4 regions of the Streptomyces sp. NPDC029044 genome follow, and region 3 is predicted to be linked to each of the others. Evidence: riboswitches for the same ligand, from Rfam matches in the RefSeq annotation. Region 3 holds a riboswitch; each other region holds the start of a gene.
What was found. A riboswitch is a leader RNA that binds a small molecule or an ion and turns the genes downstream of it on or off. The one in region 3 is predicted to bind cobalamin.
Positions count from the first base shown of each region.

Region 1 (2,187 bases), on a different contig from region 3:
CTGGCCTCCTCGCACCTCGGTTTCTCCCTCTCCACGACGCACTCCGTCTCCGGCGCCGTGATGGGCGCGGGGCTCGGCCGCAAGGGCGGTGTCGTCCGCTGGTCGACCGCGACGCGGATGTTCGTCGCCTGGGGTCTGACGCTGCCGGCGGCGGCCCTGGTGGGCGCTCTCGCCGAGTACGTAACCGGCTTCGGCGCCTGGGGCACCGCGGTGGTGGCCGTCTTCCTCGTCGTCTCCAGCGCGGCCATCTGGAAGCTGTCGCGGCGGGAGATCGTCGACCACACGAACGTCAACGACACCGACGACGCCGAGCCCGCGGGCGTGGTGACCACGGCGATGGCCGCGGTCACGCCGCCGCCGGCCGGCACGCCGGCGGAGGAGCCCGTGCCGTCGTTCCCCGCCCAGGCCACCGCCGAGCGGACGGCCTCCACGACCACCTCGGTCTGACCCCGCCCACCGGCAACAAGGAAGAGTCTCCGATATGAAGATCGACTGGGCGGCCCTCGGCTCCGTGTTCGGCGTCAGCCTCGTGGTCACCGTGGCTCTCGTGGCCCTGTTCACCCTCGGCATCACCGGTCTGTCCCGCCGCGAGCGGGCGGTGGCCCAGGGCGGGTCCGCGGGCCTCGCGGTCACCGGCGCGTACGCGTGCTTCGCGGCGTGCGCGGCGGCTGTCGGGTACGGGATCTACCTGATCGTGGCCTGAGGGCCTGACGTCCCATCGTGTCCGCCGGGCGGTACGGAACTTCGGTTTCGTGCCGCCCGTTCGTCGTGTCTACGGGAGGGGACGATGTGGGGTTCTCCACACTCTCCCCTCGCAGGTCAACGGCAAGTTGACGGCGGTTCGCGGCCGTGGTGGACTGCCGGGGCCAATACGGCGGCAGGAGAGGAAGCCGGTGCGATTCCGGCGCGGTCCCGCCACTGTCACCGGGGTAGTGATCCCCGGGAGCCAGGAACTCTCACCGCCGGTCTCGTCGAACCAGGGCGTGGACACCCTGAGTGAGGACACGTATCGCCATGCGCGGCTGCCGATCGAGGTTCACCACCCCACCCCCGCCCGCCCTGCTGGCCGGCTGAGCCCATGGGTGCCGGTCGCGTCTTCGCGTACGGTGCCGCCGCCGGTCTGATCGGTGACCTGCTGCTCGGTGATCCTCGCCGGGGGCATCCGGTCGCCGCGTTCGGACGGGCCGCGGGCGCCGTGGAACGGGTGCTGTGGCGGGACCACCGCGGGTGGGGCGCGCTGCACACCGCCGTGTGTGCCGGAGGGGCCGCCGCCCTCGGGTCCGTCGCCGCGCGGGCCGTGCGGACCTCCCCCGTCGCGTCCGTCGCGCTGACCGCAGCCGCCACCTGGGCCGTCGTCGGGGGGACTTCGCTCGCCCGGGAGGCGCGGACCATCGGGCGCGCCCTGGAGGCCGGGGACGTCGAGGCGGCCCGGGCGCGGCTGCCGCATCTGTGCGGCCGGGATCCACAGGCCCTCGACGCCGACGGCATGGCCCGGGCCGTGGTCGAGTCCGTCGCCGAGAACACCTCCGACGCGGTGGTGGGGGCGCTGGTGTGGGGGGCCGTCGGCGGGGTGCCGGGGCTGCTCGGGTTCCGGGCCGTCAACACCCTGGACGCCATGGTCGGGCACAAGTCGGCCCGCTACCGCCGCTACGGGTGGGCCTCCGCGCGCCTGGACGACCTCGCGGGGTGGCCCGGTGCGCGGCTGACCGCCGTCCTCGCCGCCCTGGCCGGGCCGGATCCGCAGGGGGCCGTGCGGGCCTGGCGGGCCGATGCGGCGCAGCATCCGAGTCCCAACGCCGGGCCCGTGGAGGCCTCGTTCGCCGGGGCGCTCGGGGTGCGGCTCGGCGGGACGCTGTCGTACGGCGGGCGGGTGGAGCACCGGCCCGTGCTGAACACCCGGGGTCGGGCCGTCGGCACGCACGACGTCGAGCGGGCCGTGCGGCTGTCGAAGCGCGTCACGTGGCTCGCGCTCGGGGCGTGCGCCGGTGCGCGGTTGCTGATGAGCGCGCGGTCAACGAGAAGGGGGAAATGACATGAGCGGTGGGCTTCTTGTCGCCGGTACGACCTCCGACGCCGGCAAGAGCGTCGTGACCGCCGGGATCTGCCGGTGGCTGGTGCGGCAGGGCGTGAAGGTCGCACCCTTCAAGGCGCAGAACATGTCCCTGAACTCCTTCGTGACGACGGAGG
Region 1 covers NZ_JBEZWN010000071.1:8,406-10,592, reverse strand. Annotated here, with positions in the region: gene AB0E85_RS34155 (inorganic phosphate transporter) at 1-447, shown strand, start outside; gene AB0E85_RS34150 (hypothetical protein) at 482-703, shown strand; cobalamin riboswitch at 821-979, shown strand; gene AB0E85_RS34145 (cobalamin biosynthesis protein) at 1,079-2,032, shown strand; gene AB0E85_RS34140 (cobyric acid synthase) at 2,034-2,187, shown strand, end outside.
Region 1: another riboswitch for cobalamin. It lies ahead of AB0E85_RS34145 (cobalamin biosynthesis protein); the one in region 3 lies ahead of AB0E85_RS23700 ((2Fe-2S) ferredoxin domain-containing protein).

Region 2 (2,187 bases), on a different contig from region 3:
ACGGTGAGACCGAGCCCGAGCACGGCCTTGTCCACGGGATGGCGGCGGCGCCAGCGACTGCTGTGCGCCGCCGCGTCGATCGGCAGCACCCTGGCTCAGTCCCGTTCCGCCGCGGACTTCCCGGCGGCGCCGGTGGGCGCGCTGTCGGCCTCCCGCTCCAGCGCCCGCTGCTCGCCCTGCCGACGTCCCCGGCGCAGACCGAAGTAGTAGGCGAGGACCCCGGCACCGAGGGCCGCCTGGAGGGCGAACAGCGCCGACTCGATCTCGCCGGACGGCGGCTCGTACAGCGGCGAGAACCACGGCTCGTAGTCCGGCTTCAGCTCGGTGATCGCCGTCTCGGCCTCGGCGTCGGCACCCGTGAACGGCTCCTTCTTGTGGTCGCCGAGGCCCAGCGCCAAGGGCAGCACGGCCAGCGCGGCCACGGCGAACAGCAGCACCAGGTTGATCTTCGTGTTCCGGCTCATCGGGCCACCGCCTCGGTCTCCGTCTCGGTCCGCGCCTGCTTCTTGGCGAGGAGCACGCCCAGCCGGGTCAGCTCGCCCTTGCTCGACTGCACCAGCAGCCGCATCACGAGCACGGTCAGCAGGCCCTCGCTCACCGCGAGCGGGATCTGCGTGACGGCGAAGATGGAACCGAACTTGCCGAGGGCGCCCAGGAATCCGCTGCCCGGGTCGGGGAACGCGAGCGCCAGCTGCACGCTGGTGACGCAGTAGGTGGACAGGTCGGCGACGAACGCGCCGGAGAACACCGCCACCATCAGCGGCGCGTTGGAGCGCCGCAGCAGCTTGTAGACGGCGTATCCGGCCCAGGGGCCGACGATCGCCATGGAGAAGACGTTGGCGCCGAGCGTGGTCAGGCCGCCGTGCGCGAGCAACAGCGCCTGGAAGAGCAGGGTGATGGTGCCCAGCACCGCCATGATGGGCGGCCGGAACAGGATGGCTCCCAGGCCCGTGCCGGTGGGGTGCGAGCAACTGCCGGTGACGGACGGCAGTTTCAGGGCGGACAGGACGAACGTGAAGGCGCCGGAGGCACCGAGGAGCAGCGTGCTCTCGGGGTGCTCGCGCACTTCACGGGTGAGTGACCGGACCCCGTGGACGACGAACGGCGCCGACGCGACGCCCCAGGCGACCGCGTGCGCCGGAGGAAGGAAACCCTCGGCTATGTGCATGGCTCAGCAGACCCTCTCCAGCACCTCGTGGATGGTTGACGCGCCTTGGCCGGTCTCCTGGCTGACGGGTACCACCGCCCGGACTCCGCCTTCCCGGGTCACAAGGACCCAGTGGCCGCCCGTGAGGGCTGGAGCCGGACTTCCCGATTCACAGTGGCGAGGGCCGCACCGGCATCACACCGGATTTCCCGTTCACCAAGGCCTGGTGACAATAAGGCCGGGGTAAGGGCGATGACAAGCCGCCCGAGGGGCGCGCGAGGGGGCGCCCGCTCGCACACCGGCGCATCCGCCGGCTGATCCACGTGCTCGGGCGCTCAGGGTGCGGGGACGCGCCGGGGCCCGGTCAGTCGTCGTCCCCGCCGTCGTCGCCCTCCCCGTCGTCCCCGGCCGGGACCGGCTGTTCCGGCGTCGGCTGCTCCGGTCCGGCGTCGCCCGCCGCCTGCGTCGGAGTCGGCTCGCCGGAGGCCGGCGGGGGAGGGGCCGGGGAGGCGGGCGGCGTGGACGGAGTGACCTCGGCCACGGTGCCGGTGGTCGGCGTGGTGGCGACCTGCCGGCCGGCCCCCGGATCGGAGGTGATGGGCGAGGCGGAGTCCTCGGACGGGGTGGCCGCGGGGCTGCTCGCGGTCGGGGACGCGTCGGGTTCGCTGCCCTCGGTGGTCGTGTCGGGCGAGAACCAGCGCATGCCGAGGAGCATCGCGGCGAGGAACAGCGCCGCGGCGGCGGCCGTCGCGGCCACTCTCGACCGGCTGCCGAGCCCGCCGCGCCCTCGGGCCCGGCCCGAACGCCCCGCCTGGGCCGCCCGGGCGGCGGTGCGGTGCCCCGGGGCCGCCGGCAGGGCGTACGTGGTCGGGTGGCTGGTCTCGGCAGCCGCGTACGGGCCCGGCCCGGTATGGGCCGACGCGGACGACGTGTCCGGCCGCAGCGGCGGTGAGACCTCGGGCAGCGGTTCGGGCAGGCCCCGCCAGGCGCCCCCGGCGAACCACTCGGCGGCCTGCTCGGCGGTGGGCCGGTCCTCGGGC
Region 2 covers NZ_JBEZWN010000022.1:44,328-46,514, reverse strand. Annotated here, with positions in the region: gene cbiQ (cobalt ECF transporter T component CbiQ) at 1-89, opposite strand, end outside; gene AB0E85_RS19540 (energy-coupling factor ABC transporter substrate-binding protein) at 96-464, opposite strand; gene AB0E85_RS19535 (energy-coupling factor ABC transporter permease) at 461-1,168, opposite strand; cobalamin riboswitch at 1,198-1,383, opposite strand; gene AB0E85_RS19530 (protein kinase) at 1,512-2,187, opposite strand, start outside.
Region 2: another riboswitch for cobalamin. It lies ahead of AB0E85_RS19535 (energy-coupling factor ABC transporter permease); the one in region 3 lies ahead of AB0E85_RS23700 ((2Fe-2S) ferredoxin domain-containing protein).

Region 3 (2,187 bases):
CGGTGTCCCGCGCCCCGGAAGGCACAGGATGCTGCCAGAGACGACGCCGGAGGACGACGGCACGACCGCGCCGCCCGCCCGCGACAGGCGTCCGCCCGACCGCGTCGCCCTGCGTGCCGACCTGCGCGCCGCGCTGCCCGACGCGACCGCGGCGGTCGTGGTCACGGCGGCCGTCTTCGCGTTCTTCTGGGTGCGCATGGAGTCGGGCGACTCGGCGACCGTCGCGGTCATGCCGTTCATGGACGATGCCGGCACGTACTGGATGTACCTCCTCAGCCAGGCGTTCGGCTGGTCGGGACTGCTGTGGGCCTGGGGGACGGTCATGCTCGGCCTGCTGCTGTCGGGGCCGCGCCCCGCACGGCTGCCGGTCTCGCGGCAGGTCCTGGAGCGCTGGCACCGCACCACGAGCCTGACCACGATGGCCCTGATGTTCGCGCACGCGCTGATGTTCGCGGCCGAACTCGTCCGCTACGAGGCTCAGTTGGGGTGGGTCGAACGGCTGTGGGCGGGCTTCGCCGACACGTTCGTGCCTGGCTGGTACGACTCCGGCACCGGCCGCATCGCCATCCCCATCGGCCAGGGCGCCCTCTATCTGGCCGTTCCGCTCGGCCTGTTGTTCTACGTCCGGCACCGCATCGGGGCGAACACCTGGCGCCGACTGCACCGCTTCGTGATCGTCGTCTACGTGCTGAGCGTGTGGCACACCCTGCTGTACGGCACCAACGTCTGGTACGGCGAATGGCCGCGCACCGTGCTGTGGCTGCTGCAACTCCCGGTCGCGGTGCTGCTCTTGCTGCGCCTGCTACGGCCCGCACGGCGAGCCGAGCGACTGGGCGCACCCGGGCGGCGCGAGGGGGCGTCGCCGCCGGGCTGGGTGGTGCGGGCCGTCGGCCGGGTGGCTGCCGGGACCGTCGTGGTGGGGCTGATCGTCGTGGTGGCGTCCGGCCATGACGGTGGCCGGGAACGCCCGGCCGAGCCGCCCGCGACGAGTCCGCACGCGCACGAGCCGGAATGACCGGGGCAGCCGGCCGATGGGATGATGGCCGGCGACAGGGCGACGACGGTCCGAGGAAGCCGGTGCGAATCCGGCGCGGTCCCGCCACTGTGATCGGTGAGCGAACCCCGTACGAGCCACTGCCCCGCAAGGGCGGGAAGGCCGGGGCGAGCTGCGACCCGAGAGCCAGGAGACTCACGTCGTCGCCTCCTCGAACGACCCGGGGCGGATCTCCCCGGAAGAGAGGGGTGTTTCGGCGTGTCCGAGACCATGGGCGATGAGGCGTACGGCACCGAGGTGGCGGCGCGACCGGTCGGCGGTGTGCCCTGCCGCGTCGTCGTGTGCCGGGACTGCTGCTGCGGCACCGCGAAAGTGACCGGCGTCGACCACGCCGCACAGACCGCGCGCCTGCGTGCGGAGGCTCCCGTACGTGTCTCCGCCTGCCTGGACGTGTGCGAGCAGGCCAACGTGATCGTCGTACAGCCCTCCTCCGCCGGGCGGGCGGGCGGAGCCCGCCCGGTGTGGCTGGGACTGGTCAACGACCCGGACGCGACGGAGGACATCGCCGCCTGGGTACGGGCGGGCGGCCCCGGCATCGCGCCCTGCCCGGAGATCCTCGACCTGTACACCTTCACTCCGCCGCGCCGCCGGACGGCTTCCTGAGTGGCGGCGGTGGCAGGGCGCGCGTACGCGGCGGGGCCGCCAGGGCTTACGGTGGCTGAAGTCGTCCGCACCAGCGGCCGGTGGGCCGGGACGTCCAAGAGGTCCCGGCCCACCGGACCCCTGCGGTCAGGAAGCGGACAGTTCACCTCGGACGGTGCGGGCGGCGGCGACCACGTTCTCCAGGGAGGCGCGGGTCTCGGGCCAGCCGCGCGTCTTGAGACCGCAGTCGGGGTTGACCCACAGCCGCTCCGCAGGGATGGCCTTCAAGCCGGTGCGCAGCAGCGTGGCGGCTTCCTCGGCGCTCGGCACGCGCGGGGAGTGGATGTCGTAGACACCCGGACCGGCCTGCCGCGGGTAGCCGTGGGCGGCGAGTTCGCGGGCGACCTGCATGTGCGACCGGGCGGCTTCCAGGCTGATGACGTCGGCGTCGAGGTCGTCGATCGCCTGCACGATGTCGCCGAACTCGGCGTAGCACATGTGGGTGTGGATCTGGGTGTCCGGCCGAACACCGGAGGTGCTGAGCCGGAACG
Region 3 covers NZ_JBEZWN010000031.1:66,229-68,415, reverse strand. Annotated here, with positions in the region: gene AB0E85_RS23705 (ferric reductase-like transmembrane domain-containing protein) at 29-1,015, shown strand; cobalamin riboswitch at 1,068-1,191, shown strand; gene AB0E85_RS23700 ((2Fe-2S) ferredoxin domain-containing protein) at 1,265-1,657, shown strand; gene metE (5-methyltetrahydropteroyltriglutamate--homocysteine S-methyltransferase) at 1,784-2,187, opposite strand, start outside.

Region 4 (2,187 bases), on a different contig from region 3:
CTGGCCTTCGTCCTCACCATGGACAAGACCGTCGCCATCAACTTCCAGCTGCTGGGCGGCATCTGGATCCTTCAGACCTTCCCGGCCCTGGTCGGCGGCCTGTTCACCCGCTGGTTCCACCGCTGGGCCCTGCTCGCGGGCTGGGCGGTCGGCATGGTCTACGGCACGGTCGCCGCGTACGGCGTGGCCTCCCCGACCCAGAAGCACTTCGGCGGCTCCGCGAAGGAGATCCCGGGCATCGGGGAGATCGGCTACATCGGCCTCACGGCGTTCGTCCTGAACGTGGTGGTGACGGTGGTCCTGACCTTCGTCCTGAAGGCCCTGAAGGCCCCCGACGGCATCGACGAGACCAAGCCGGAGGACTACACGGCCGACGCGGGCGACCCCGGGGTCCAGGTGGAACTCCCGCCTGCGACCGCCGGTTCCGCGCACTGATCCCAGGGCCCCGGCCCGCCACGAACACCCCGCAGCGGGCCGCCGTGACCAAGCGTCACGGCGGCCCGCTGTCACGTAAAGCTGACACTCTGACACCACCACGACACAACATCTGGGGGTGCCGTCGGAAGCCAGCACAAGATGTATGCTCATGCTCGCTGCCGCCGCAGGGGAATCCGGTGCGAATCCGGAACTGTCCCGCAACGGTGTACTTGTGCATGTTTCGTGCACAAGCGTCAGTCCGAGGACCTGCCGACAGCGCACCCGGCCACCCGGCCGGTGTGCCCCGACGTCCGGGCCTCGTGGAATGGGCCGGTGGACGCGACGCCGCGTGCGCTCGCGTGCTGCCCCCTGCCCTCGACGAGGCCCCCGTGCCGAGCGAGGGAGAGCCCCACGTGACCATCGCGCCAGCCGAACCGGTCTCAGCCAGCGAAGAGGAGCACGACGCCCCCGGTGCCGCGCTGCTGCGGACCCTGACCGAGCTGACCGCCGACCTCCCCGACGCCGAGCCCGGCCGGGTCGCCGCCGCCGCGCTGCGCGGCCGCTCCGCGCGGGCGGACGAGAGCGAGTTGCGGGAGCTGGCCACGGAAGCCGCGGCCGGTCTGATCTCCGAGGACCCGGCCTACTCGCGGCTGGCCGCCCGGCTGCTGACCACCGGCATCCGTGAAGAGGCCGCATCGCAGGGCGTCACGTCCTTCACCGAGTCGGTGGCGGTGGGCCACCGCGAGGGCCTCGTCGCCGACCGCACCGCCGAGTTCGTCCGGCTGCACGCGGCCCGGCTCGACGCGCTCGTCGACACCGGCGCCGACGACCGCTTCGGCTACTTCGGCCTGCGCACCCTGCACAGCCGCTATCTGCTGCGCCACCCGCTCACCCGCAAGGTCGTCGAGACGCCCCAGCACTTCATGCTGCGCGTCGCCGCCGGTCTCGCCGAGGACGACACCCGCCGCTCCGTCGACGAAGTCGCCGCGCTCTACGGGCTCATGAGCCGCCTCGACTACCTCCCCTCCTCCCCCACCCTCTTCAACTCGGGCACCCGGCACCCGCAGATGTCGTCCTGCTACCTCCTCGACTCCCCCATGGACGAACTGGACTCCATCTACGACCGGTACCACCAGGTGGCCCGGCTGTCGAAGCACGCCGGCGGCATCGGACTCGCGTACTCCCGCATCCGTGCCCGCGGTTCCCTGATCCGCGGCACCAACGGCCACTCCAACGGCATCGTCCCGTTCCTGAAGACCCTCGACGCCTCGGTCGCCGCCGTGAACCAGGGCGGCCGCCGCAAGGGCGCCGCCGCGGTCTACCTGGAGACCTGGCACTCCGACATCGAGGAGTTCCTGGAGCTGCGCGACAACACCGGTGAGGACGCCCGCCGTACGCACAACCTGAACCTGGCGCACTGGGTGCCGGACGAGTTCATGCGCCGGGTGAACGCCGACGCGCAGTGGTCGCTGTTCTCCCCCGCGGACGTTCCCGAGCTGGTCGACCTGTGGGGCGAGGAGTTCGACGCCGCGTACCGGGCGGCCGAGGCGAAGGGCCTCGCGAAGAAGACGCTGCCCGCCCGTGAGCTGTACGGCCGCATGATGCGCACCCTCGCGCAGACCGGCAACGGCTGGATGACCTTCAAGGACGCCGCCAACCGCACCGCCAACCAGACGGCCGAGCCGGGCCACGTCGTCCACTCCTCCAACCTCTGCACGGAGATCCTGGAGGTCACCAGCGACGGGGAGACGGCGGTCTGCAACCTGGGCT
Region 4 covers NZ_JBEZWN010000039.1:19,130-21,316, reverse strand. Annotated here, with positions in the region: gene mctP (monocarboxylate uptake permease MctP) at 1-435, shown strand, start outside; cobalamin riboswitch at 544-707, shown strand; gene AB0E85_RS26615 (ribonucleoside-diphosphate reductase subunit alpha) at 831-2,187, shown strand, end outside.
Region 4: another riboswitch for cobalamin. It lies ahead of AB0E85_RS26615 (ribonucleoside-diphosphate reductase subunit alpha); the one in region 3 lies ahead of AB0E85_RS23700 ((2Fe-2S) ferredoxin domain-containing protein).